One region of the Methylobacterium sp. WL8 genome, then DNA from elsewhere that is predicted to be linked to it. Evidence: riboswitches for the same ligand, from Rfam matches in the RefSeq annotation. Region 1 holds a riboswitch; each other region holds the start of a gene.
What was found. Region 1 has a riboswitch for cobalamin ahead of FV234_RS06910 (TonB-dependent siderophore receptor). Riboswitches for the same ligand answer to the same signal wherever they lie in the genome.
Positions count from the first base shown of each region.

Region 1 (3,267 bases):
CCCGACCTGGGTCGCGACGTTCGGCTGGCCCGGCACCGCCGAGATCAGGTTGTCCTTGACGATGCGGTAGCCGGCGAGCGTCCACTCGCCCCGGCCGTCCCAGAACACGCCCTTGGCGCCGACCTCGACCTGTTCGCCGGTGGAGAGCTTGAAGCCGGACAGCGACTGCGACAGTGTGATCAGGCTGTTGACCGGGTCGGTGGCGGTGGCGACCTGCGCGTAGAGCGCGGTGTCCGGCGTCGAGTTGAACACCAGCCCGAAGCGGTAGCCGAGCCCCTGGTAGGCCTTCTCGAACTGCGCGGTGCTCACGAGGTTCTCGCGTTGCAGGTTCGAGGCGTCGAAGCGGACGCCGCTGAGGAACGAGAGCCGGTCCGAGAGGATCAGCCGGTTCTCGGCGAAGACCGAGGCCTGGTCGGTGCTGGTGGCGTAGGCCGGGCTTGCGCGGCCGTTCACCGGAAACAGCCCCGGATCGTAGCCGACCAGCGGCACGCTGGTGACGAGCCCGGACCCCACGGTGGAGAAGTTGTTGGTGTGGCGGAAGTCGACGTGGTTCACGTCGAAGCCGGCCAGGAAGTCGTTGCGGAAGCCGAACAGCGTGCCCTTGAACGCGGCGTCGAACCGGTTCCCGACCTGCTCCTGTTGATGGTAGATCTCGGTGTAGTCGCTCCGGTCGACCAGGCCGGTGGTGCGGTTGAAGGCGTAGGTCTCGACGTCGAACCAGTGGCGCCGGCTCTGCAGCCGGTAGGCGGTGTTGCGGATTGTGACGTCGGCGCTCGGCGTCCACTCGGTCTTGAACTGGGTCCAGTTGTCCGCCCAGGTGATCTTGGAGTCGCGGACGTTGTAGTTGCTGAACCGGATGCGGTCCAAGATGCGCCCCTCGACGAGCGGCGTCCCCCAGTAGCGCGCCGGCTCCTGGTAGCCGAGGTCGTGACTCAGGGTGAAGGCGAGGTCGGGCGTCGCCTGCAGCAGGAGCGCGCCCGAGACCGCGAGGTTGCGGAAGTCGCCCTCCGGGCTCATCCAGCCGCCGGCGCGGTTCCCGCTGACGTTGAGGCGGTAGGCGACCGCGTCGCCGATCGGGCCGCCGGAATCGAGCGCGAGCCGCGCGATGCCGTCCGAGCCGACCCCGGCCCGCACCACGTTGACGGGCGTGAAGGTCGGCTTCTTCGTCACGACGTTGATCACGCCGCCGATCGCCCCGTCGCCGTAGAGCACCGAGGCCGGCCCGCGCAGCACCTCGATGCGCTCGACGTTCCAGGTGTCGAACGGGAAGGTCACGGTGTTGGCGCCGACGAACAGTCGCGTGCCGTCGTAGAGCTGCTGGATCGAGTTCGGCCCCGAGAACCCGCGGCTGGTGAAGGCGCCGTTGCCGTTGCCCGGCGAGGCGATGGTGGTGATGCCGGTGGCGTTCTGCGTCACGGCCTCGGCGACCGTGTCCTGCCCGCGCAGGCGCGCGGTCTCGCCGGAGATGATGTCGACGCTGCCGGGGGTCTCCAGCGGCGTGAGGCCGAGGCGGCTCGCGCCGCGATCGGGCGTGCGCAGGTTGAGGCCGACCGGCGCCGCGCGGGTCGGGCCGACGCCGTCGCCGGACACCGTCAGGGTGTCGAGCAGGACGCTCGACGGCTCGCCCGCGGCCGGCTGTGCGCCGGCCTCCCGGGGAAGGCCGGACGCGGCGAACGCCGTGGCGGCCAGCAGCAGGCGACGGGTCGTGCGCCCGCAGGATCGTGGGGATTTCCGGAAAACGAACATGGATCGGTTGCGGCTCTGACGGCGCGGCGCAACGGCCTGCCTGCCCGGGTATCGACCACAAATGTAACAATGTTACAATCGTGCGGTCGCCGAAACGCGTGGCGGCCGTCGGCGCACGCGTGCCAGGCGGCTGCGTGGGCGTGGGTCGGCGCGGGTCTCGCGGCTGGCAAGGGCATGGACGGGGCGTGCGGACGCGTGTGGTGGCACGTCACCGCGAACGAGGCCGCCCCGCGTCCGCCCGATCGGGCGCACGCGTCTCGACACCCGCCGAGGCACCCCGCCCGACGCGTTTCGCGTGTGACCACGACTGACGGCAGGTCTCCTGGCTCGCGGGTCGCTGCCCCTCATCGTCTTCCCAGGTGCCGTGACCCAGTGACGTGTTGATGGAGGGCTCGCCGCTTACAGTTGCGGGGGCAGCCGCGGCATCAGGCAAGCGCTTTCGCGCCCGGTCCTCACCACGTTCCCTTTTGATCCCCGAAGGGAACCGTCCCGGCCAAGTGGCCGTGGCGGAGGCGCCGAGTCAACGGCTCGAATCACGACACTGTGGGTTGTGGCCCGGCGGCGACACGTGAAGCGCCTCCCGCCATGCGCCCTAAGCCGTGCGATCCGTCCCGCGCCGGCGCCTCGACGACGACGCTCGGCGGCAGCGTCCCGCCGGCGCCGCCCAGCACCGCGCCGAGGTTGCCGGGCGGGGCGGTCTCGGCGTCCGGCGTCGGCTCGCCGCCGGACGCGTGCTCGTCCGCCACCTCCGCCACCGCGCCCGGAGCGATGAGGCCGAGGCCGGCCGCGTGCCGGGCGATGGCGGTGCTGTCGGCGGCGATGACGAGGTGGCTGCCCGCTTCCGCCACCACCTGGGCCAACGCCTCGATCTCGCGGATGCGGTCGGCGTCGCGCGAGACGTTGCGGATGTAGACCGCCTTCACCCGGCCGGGATGGTCGGCGACGATCCGCCCGTACACCTCGGGGTCGTGCTGGCCGCTGTCGCCGATCAGCACGAAGGGCAGGTCGCGATAGAGCGACAGCATGTGGACGATCAGCGCGCGCTTGTGGTCCTCGGCCCGGCGGGGGAGGGGGTGCTTCCACGACAGGCCCCATTCGCGCAGGAACAGGATCGGGCCGACCGGGATGCCGTGGATCTTGAAGAACTCCGACAGCATCTCGTAGAGGCCCCACGGCGCCCGCGAGACGTAGAGCATCGGGTTGGCCTGGGTGCCGTCCGGGCCGACGTAGAGCGCCCGGTAGAGCGCGGCGACGCCGGGGAAGGCGACGCGGTTCTCGGCATCCTCCACGAACAGCCGCCACAGCATCTTCACCTTGTTGGCGACGCCGGTGCGCATCACCGTATCGTCGATGTCGCTGACGACGACGCAGCCGGTGGCGCCCGGCGGCACGAACACCTGGGCCCGCGCCTGCACGGGCGGCTCGGCCTCCAACGTCAGCGCGACCTCGTGCCAGCCCTGGTCGCCCGCGGGCAGGGATCGCGGGTTGAGGTGGACGCGGAAGTAGCCGTCGCGGTCGGTC
Region 1 covers NZ_VRVF01000012.1:45,628-48,894, forward strand. The annotation lists gene FV234_RS06910 (TonB-dependent siderophore receptor) at 1-1,746, opposite strand, end outside; cobalamin riboswitch at 2,041-2,250, opposite strand; gene FV234_RS06915 (phosphatase domain-containing protein) at 2,280-3,267, opposite strand, start outside.

Region 2 (3,267 bases), on a different contig from region 1:
ACGATGGTGCAGGGGATCTTCGCAACGATGGTCATGGGGATCTCGCCGATGGCTCAGGCCGCGCGCGGCGGAAACGGGGGGATGCGGGCGACGACGCCCTTGCGGAACTCTTGCGGGCGCTGCTTCCACGGCACGATCCCGTCGGGCGTGCCGGCGTAGAGCCCGACGCCGTCGAGGATGATGCGTGCCGACGCCGCGGGGTCGAGGTCGCCGTAGACGTAGGTCCAGCGATCCTCCGCCGCCACCGCGACGGTGCAGGGCCGCTTGCAGACGGAGAGGCACTCGACCGCCTCGATCGTCACCCCGTCGGGCGCCGGCAGCGCGCGCAGCGCGTCGAGCAGGCGGGCGCCGGCACGCGGGCCGTCCGGTGCGTCGCCTTCCATGCGGCAGGTGGTGCAGACGTAGAGGACCGTGTCAGCCACGGGCGCCTGCCGCGGTCTTCGGCCCGAAGGTCTGCCACGCGCGGCCGAACGCCAGCCCGATCACCGCCCAGAACACGAAGGCGATGGCGAGCGAGCGCGCGGCGAACTGCGCGGCGAGGCCGGCGGGAAGCTCGGAGGGCGTCGCCGCCACCTCCGGCGCGCCGGCCAGATGCGGCGCGACGATGAGCACAAGTCCGCCGAGGATCGTGATCGGCACCCGGCGGATCGCGATGAGGTAGATCCCCATCGCGGTGGCGGCGGCGGTCATCAGCCACCAGACCTGGCGCGCGACCAGAGGAGCCGCCTCGCTACCGGGCAGCTCCGGCGGCAGGCCCAGCGCCGGCGCGAGCGCCACGGCGAGGAAGCCGGCCACCGCGAAGGCGAGGCCGCGTTCGGGCGACGGCTCGCGGCCGGTCGCCAGCATCACCGCGCCGAGCAGCAGCGCGTAGCCGATCCCGCCGACGAGGGTCGCGAGCCCGGTGAACAGCATGCGCGGCAGGCCCGCGCCCGGCTGCCACTCGGGCGCGGCCTTGGAATCGTGGTCGTGCCCGGCATGCGCCAGCACGATCGGCAGGCGATCGGGCATCGGGGCGACGGCGGCTGCGGAGCCGGGGGTGGCCTGGGTCTCGTAGCGCTCGGCCGCGATGATCAGCGGCGAGGTGAGCGCGAGTTCGAGGCCCGTCACCAGGACGGCCGCGAGGAAGCCGGCGGCGAGCGCCGCCGACAGGAGCCGGATGAGCATGGGAGCGCCTGGGTTCAGGCGGTCAATGGCAGGGGAAGTTCTGCGTGTGCCGGAAGTCGTGCGCCGCGTTGTGCAGCGCCGAGGCGGGCGAGAAGCCGGCGAGGAACACGAGCCCGAGGCCGAGCATGGCGGCGACGGCGATGGCGACGAAGCCTTCGTTCGCGCGGGTGCCGGTTTGGGTGAGGGTCTGGGTGGTCATGTCGACAACATCTCCGGCCGCCCCGCCGGCGGCGTTCGAGAAAGCGCGGGGGACGGCAGGTCTCCTGGCTCGCGGATCGCCGCGCCTGCCGCCTTCCCGAAACATCGGTGGCCGAGGGCAGGAGCTAACCGCTCACAGTTGCGGGGGCAGCCGCGGAATCGGGTTTCCCCTCACCGCATTCCCTTTTCACCCCGTCTCCGGGGCACCGTCTCCACCAGCCATAGCCTGTCCGGCGCACCCGCACAACGGAGGCTTTGACGGGCACGCCACGGTTGGGGCATGGGTCTTCGCCATGCAGCAGGCCGCGCCTCGGACGACCCTCGTGCTCGGCGGTGCGCGCTCGGGCAAGAGCGCCTACGCCGAGAGGCTGATCGAGGCGGAGCCCGGCCCCTGGTTCTACCTCGCAACGGCGCAGGCCTGGGACGACGAGATGCGCGCGCGGATCGCCCTCCACCGGTCCCGCCGGTCCGGCGACTGGATCACGCGGGACGTGCCGACGGCGCTGGCCGCGGCGATCGCCGACGCGCCGGGACCGGTGCTGGTCGACTGCCTCACGCTGTGGCTCACGAACCTGATCCTCGCCGACGCAGACCTCGACGCCGAGACGCAGGCCCTGGTCATCGCCTGCCGGGCGGCGCGGGGCCCCCTCGTTCTGGTCTCGAACGAGGTCGGCCTCGGGATCGTCCCGGACAACGCGCTCGCCCGCCGCTTCCGCGATGCGGCCGGGCGCCTCCACCAGGCCCTCGCGGCCGAATGCGACCGCGTCGTGCTGACGGTCGCCGGGTTGCCGCTGACCGTGAAACCGCAGGGAACGTCATGACCGACGACGCCAAGCCCGACGACGCCAAGCCTGACGACGCCAAGCCTGACGACGCCAAGCCTGACGACGCGACGCGCCATCGCGAGAAGATGGAGAAGCGCAAGGCGGTTCAGGACGCCGAGGTGGCGGCCAAGACGATCGAGAAGGGGCTCCTCATCGTCAACACCGGCCCCGGCAAGGGCAAGACCACGGCGGCGCTCGGCCTTGCGCTCCGCATGCTCGGACGCGGGCACCGGGTCGGCATCGTGCAGTTCATCAAGGGCGCCTGGGACACCGGCGAGGCGCATGCGCTCAAGGTCTTCGGCGACCGGGTCGCGTGGCACGCCATGGGCGAGGGCTTCACCTGGGAGACGCAAGACAAGGCTCGCGACATCGCCGCCTGCCTCAACGCCTGGAACCAGGCGACCGACCTGATGGCCGACCCCGGCATCCGCCTGCTCATCCTCGACGAGCTCAACATCGCGCTGCGCTACGACTACCTCGACCTCGATGCGGTGGTCGCGACGCTCAAGGCCCGCCGCCCGGACCTCCACGTCGTCGTCACCGGCCGCAACGCCAAGCCCGCGCTGATCGAAGCCGCCGACCTGGTCACCGAGATGGGCAGCGTGAAGCACCACTTCGCAGCGGGCGTGAAGGCGCAGGAGGGCATCGAGTTTTGATCGGTCGTCGGCGCGGCGTGGTGCGCCTTCCAGGCCAGCCAGTCCTCGATGCGCAAATTTTCGACGCGGTCGAACTCGCGGCCGTTGTCCGCGAATGCGGGCAATGTGCGAGCGCCGCGCAAGCATCGGCCTACAAATCCACTGGGTCCGGCTCTGCCCGATCGACAGGCTCGATATCGCCTTCGCGATCGAGCGATGGAAGCCCGTCGAGCGGGGCGATCAGGGTCGGGTGCACGATCGTATCAATGGCGAAATGGTCGCCGTCGCTTTGCATGACGGCGTGGTTCCGATTTTCAGGAAGCACTCTGATCGTTCGCTTCATTGCATCCGATCGCTCCGCTTTCTGGCGAGCTTATGCCGCGCGGAAGGAGGAAGGACATCTTTCTTCCTTCGCCATGCCTTCGGTGACGGCATGACCCGCGCCC
Region 2 covers NZ_VRVF01000001.1:57,303-60,569, forward strand. The annotation lists gene cobW (cobalamin biosynthesis protein CobW) at 1-35, opposite strand, end outside; gene FV234_RS00290 (DUF1636 domain-containing protein) at 54-422, opposite strand; gene FV234_RS00295 (CbtA family protein) at 415-1,164, opposite strand; gene FV234_RS00300 (CbtB-domain containing protein) at 1,187-1,363, opposite strand; cobalamin riboswitch at 1,400-1,588, opposite strand; gene cobU (bifunctional adenosylcobinamide kinase/adenosylcobinamide-phosphate guanylyltransferase) at 1,656-2,183, shown strand; gene cobO (cob(I)yrinic acid a,c-diamide adenosyltransferase) at 2,180-2,842, shown strand; gene FV234_RS00315 (hypothetical protein) at 2,973-3,164, opposite strand; gene FV234_RS00320 (cobyric acid synthase) at 3,255-3,267, shown strand, end outside.
Region 2: linked by a shared signal. The riboswitch ahead of FV234_RS00300 (CbtB-domain containing protein) and the one ahead of FV234_RS06910 (TonB-dependent siderophore receptor) in region 1 are both predicted to bind cobalamin.

Region 3 (3,267 bases), on a different contig from region 1:
GTTCGAGTGGAAGCCGCCGCCGTAGTTCAGGTAGAGCTCGGTGTCGGCCCACGGCCCCAGCACCAGCCCGAGCTTCGGGTTGACGACGCCGTCCCGCGCCTTGCCGCTGTTGGCCGCCGTGTCGGAGACCACGTCGGCGTAGTAGCCGTCGGCGCGGAAGCCCACGCTGGTGCGCAGCCAGTCGGTCCAGCGCACGCGGTTGTCGTAGAAGAACGCCCCGCTCGCCTCCAGCACCCGGTCGTCGAGGACGCCGGAGCGGAACTGCCGGTTTGTGGTGTTGAACAGCCCGACCCGGATCGAATCGGTGCGGGTCTGCACGCCGACCTCGTTCTCCATCGGCAGCCCGAACAGGTCGCCCTGGAAGATGTGGCTCACCTCGCCGCCGCCCAGGATGCGCTGGTCGAGCTGGTGGAACTGGTCGCCGTTGACGGGATCGTTGAGGAAGTAGGTGAAGTCGTTGAACAGGTTTAGCTGCGAGCGGATCAAGTAGGCTGAGGCCCGCGTCACGCCGGTGTCGTCGGTCATGCTCCATCGTCCCGAGAGCGAGAACCGGCTGCTGTCGCCGCCGTCGCTGGGGTTCAGGCTACCGAACCGGCCGATCAGGCCTTCCGACACAGCGCGCGACGCGATCTGGTTGGTCGCGGTCCAGCGGCTGGCATAGGCCATGCCGGTGACGGAGAACCCGTCGAGCGCCGTGCCCTGGCTGTAGCGCACGACGCCGTTGAGCTTGCGCAGGGCGTCCGGCACGTCCCACGGGCCGTCGTAGACCTGCGCCTCGCCGGCCACCAGCAGGTTGCCCTGGCCGAGTGGCGCCGAGGCGATCGTCAGCGCACGCGCGTAGCCGAACGAGCCGAACGAGGTCAGTGCGACGGACTTCGCGACGGTGTCGAGGTAGTCGATCCGCACCGAGCCGGCGGAGGCGAAGTCGCCGTCGCGGACGAAGTACGGCCCCTTGTGGAACTCCACCGCGCCGACGAGCTCGGGGATCAGGAAGTTGATGTCGGCGTAGCCCTGGCCGTGGGCGTGGGTGCGCATGTTGACCGGCATCCCGTCCACGTCGATCGCGATGTCGGTGCCGTGGTCGAGGTTGAAGCCGCGCAGGAAGAACTGGTTGGCCTTCCCCTCCCCCGAATGCTGCGTGACGATCAGGCCGGGCACGGATTCGAGGACCTCGCCCGGCCGGGTGATCGGGCGGCTGTTGATCTCGGCGCCGGAGATCACCCCGGCGCTCGCGGCATCCACCGACCGGAGGGTGCCGCCGACGCCGGTGGTGCCGCCGACGTAGCCGGCGCTCGCCGCCGGCCCCGGGCCGGTCGCGGCCGGAGCGACGGTCTCGGCCGTGACCGAGATCTCGTCGAGGTTGGCCTCGGCCACGCCCGGCTGAGACAGGGCGGACCGCATCAGGACGGCTTGTGGCGGGACGGCCGCGCCGACGACGAGCAGAAGGATGCGCAGGCGCGGAGCGAAACGGGATACGGACACGGGACCTCGGGCGACGCGACGTGGCACGTCACCGCGAACGAGGCCGATCCCCCGCGCCGTCCCTCCGACGGCATGAGGCTTCGACACCCGCCGGGGCACCCCGCCCGACGCGCTTCGCGTGTGACCACGACCGAGGGCAGGTCTCCTGGCTCGCGGGTCGTCGCCCGCCACCGTCTTCCCGGATGCGGCGCATCCAGTGACGTGCGTTGGTGGAAGGCTCGCCGCTTACAGTTGCGGGGGCAGCCACGGCTTCGACGAAGGCCCTTCCAGGCTCCGTCCCACCGCGTTCCCTTTTGATCCTCGATGAGGAACCCTCGCGCACAGGTTGCGTCGGGCGCGGACCGCGCGTCAATCCGGCTTTCGCAGCGCGTCGCCGGGTGTGGCCGATCCGCGACGCCGCCTTCACCTGCTGCGCGGTCGCGTGGCCCTCATGCGAGCCGGTCTCCGCCTCGCTTCGGAACGCCCTAGCGGCTCGCTGCGAACCGGGCCGGGCCGTCGCCGCGGCCGGCGACCACCACGAGGCGCCGGACCTCGCCGCGCAGGAACGCCTGCAGGAAGCGGTCGTAGTTGCGGAACGACACGCAGCCGTTCGAGGCGCCGCTCGGCCCGAGCATGTAGGTGTGGGCGAGCAGGCCGTCGCGGCCGTGGATGGCGGCAGACCCGCCCACCGGGTTGAGGCGGATCGCCCGGACGCCGTGGAACAAAGCCTCGCGCTCGGTGAGGTCGTAGGTGCCCGGCGGGGTCGAGCCGCGCATCCGCAGGTGCACGAAGTCCGGGTGGTCCATGCTGGCGCCGAGGCCGGAATGAGCTTCCAGCACCTCGCCGCCGGGCAGGCGGACGGTGCGGGCGCTGATGTCGTAGATCGCCGTGCCGGCGCCCGCGTCGGGGCTGGGGAACAGGCGGCCGCGCGACCGGTCGAGACCGGGTCTCTCCAGGGCGGCGTAGGCCAGGGCCGGGCCGGATTCCTTGCGCGCGGCGAACAGCTCCTCGAAGAACGACGGCGTCTCGGCGGTGGGCGCCGGCGCCGCCTCGGGCACCCGGCGCGGCGCCCGGCGCAGGGCGAGGCGCTGCGGCACGGGGGCGGCGATCAGATCCGCCGGGCGCGCCATCGGCAGCGGCACGATCTGCGCCTGGCGGAGGACTCGGATCTCACGCGGGCGCTGCGCCTGGCTTGCGACCTCGGCCTGCCGCACGATCTCCGCCCCGGTGGCGGGTGTCGCGGCGGGCTCCACCGCCGCGACGCCCGCCACCGGCTGGGCGAGGGACGGAGCGAGAGAGGCGGTCGGGGCGAACGCAGTGCCGAGGGGGATGCCGCGAAGGTTCGCGCGCACGTCCGGCCCCATCATCGGACGGGGATCGAACAGGGCCGCGAGGGCGGTCGAGGCGGCGCTCCGGGTCTGCGGGTTCGTGGCCTGCAGGTTCGTGGCCTGGAGATTCGCGCCCGGCGATCGCGGGTGCTTCCCGTCGCCGGTCGGCACGCCCCCGAGGGTGACGAGGCAGAGCAGGCCGGCCAGCGCGTTGCGCAGGGTCGGATGGCTGCGGGAGCGCCGGCGACGAACGGGACGCGCGTGGCCGCCGTGGGAACGCAGGTGATGCGGCAGGGGATGCGGCATGTGATGAGGCATGCGGACTCGAACTCGGACGCGAAGGCTGAGGCGGCGCCCGCGGCCACGCGCCGTCCGTCCCCCGCGACGGAGCGCGGGCGGTGGACCGGCCGAGGGGCTCGGCCGTGCGGGGATCGAGAGAACTGCGACTGATCCGTATTGAGCGCGCGTTTGGTTAATC
Region 3 covers NZ_VRVF01000031.1:21,525-24,791, reverse strand. The annotation lists gene FV234_RS13005 (TonB-dependent receptor) at 1-1,401, opposite strand, end outside; cobalamin riboswitch at 1,600-1,813, opposite strand; gene FV234_RS13000 (DUF2778 domain-containing protein) at 1,947-3,107, opposite strand.
Region 3: linked by a shared signal. The riboswitch ahead of FV234_RS13005 (TonB-dependent receptor) and the one ahead of FV234_RS06910 (TonB-dependent siderophore receptor) in region 1 are both predicted to bind cobalamin.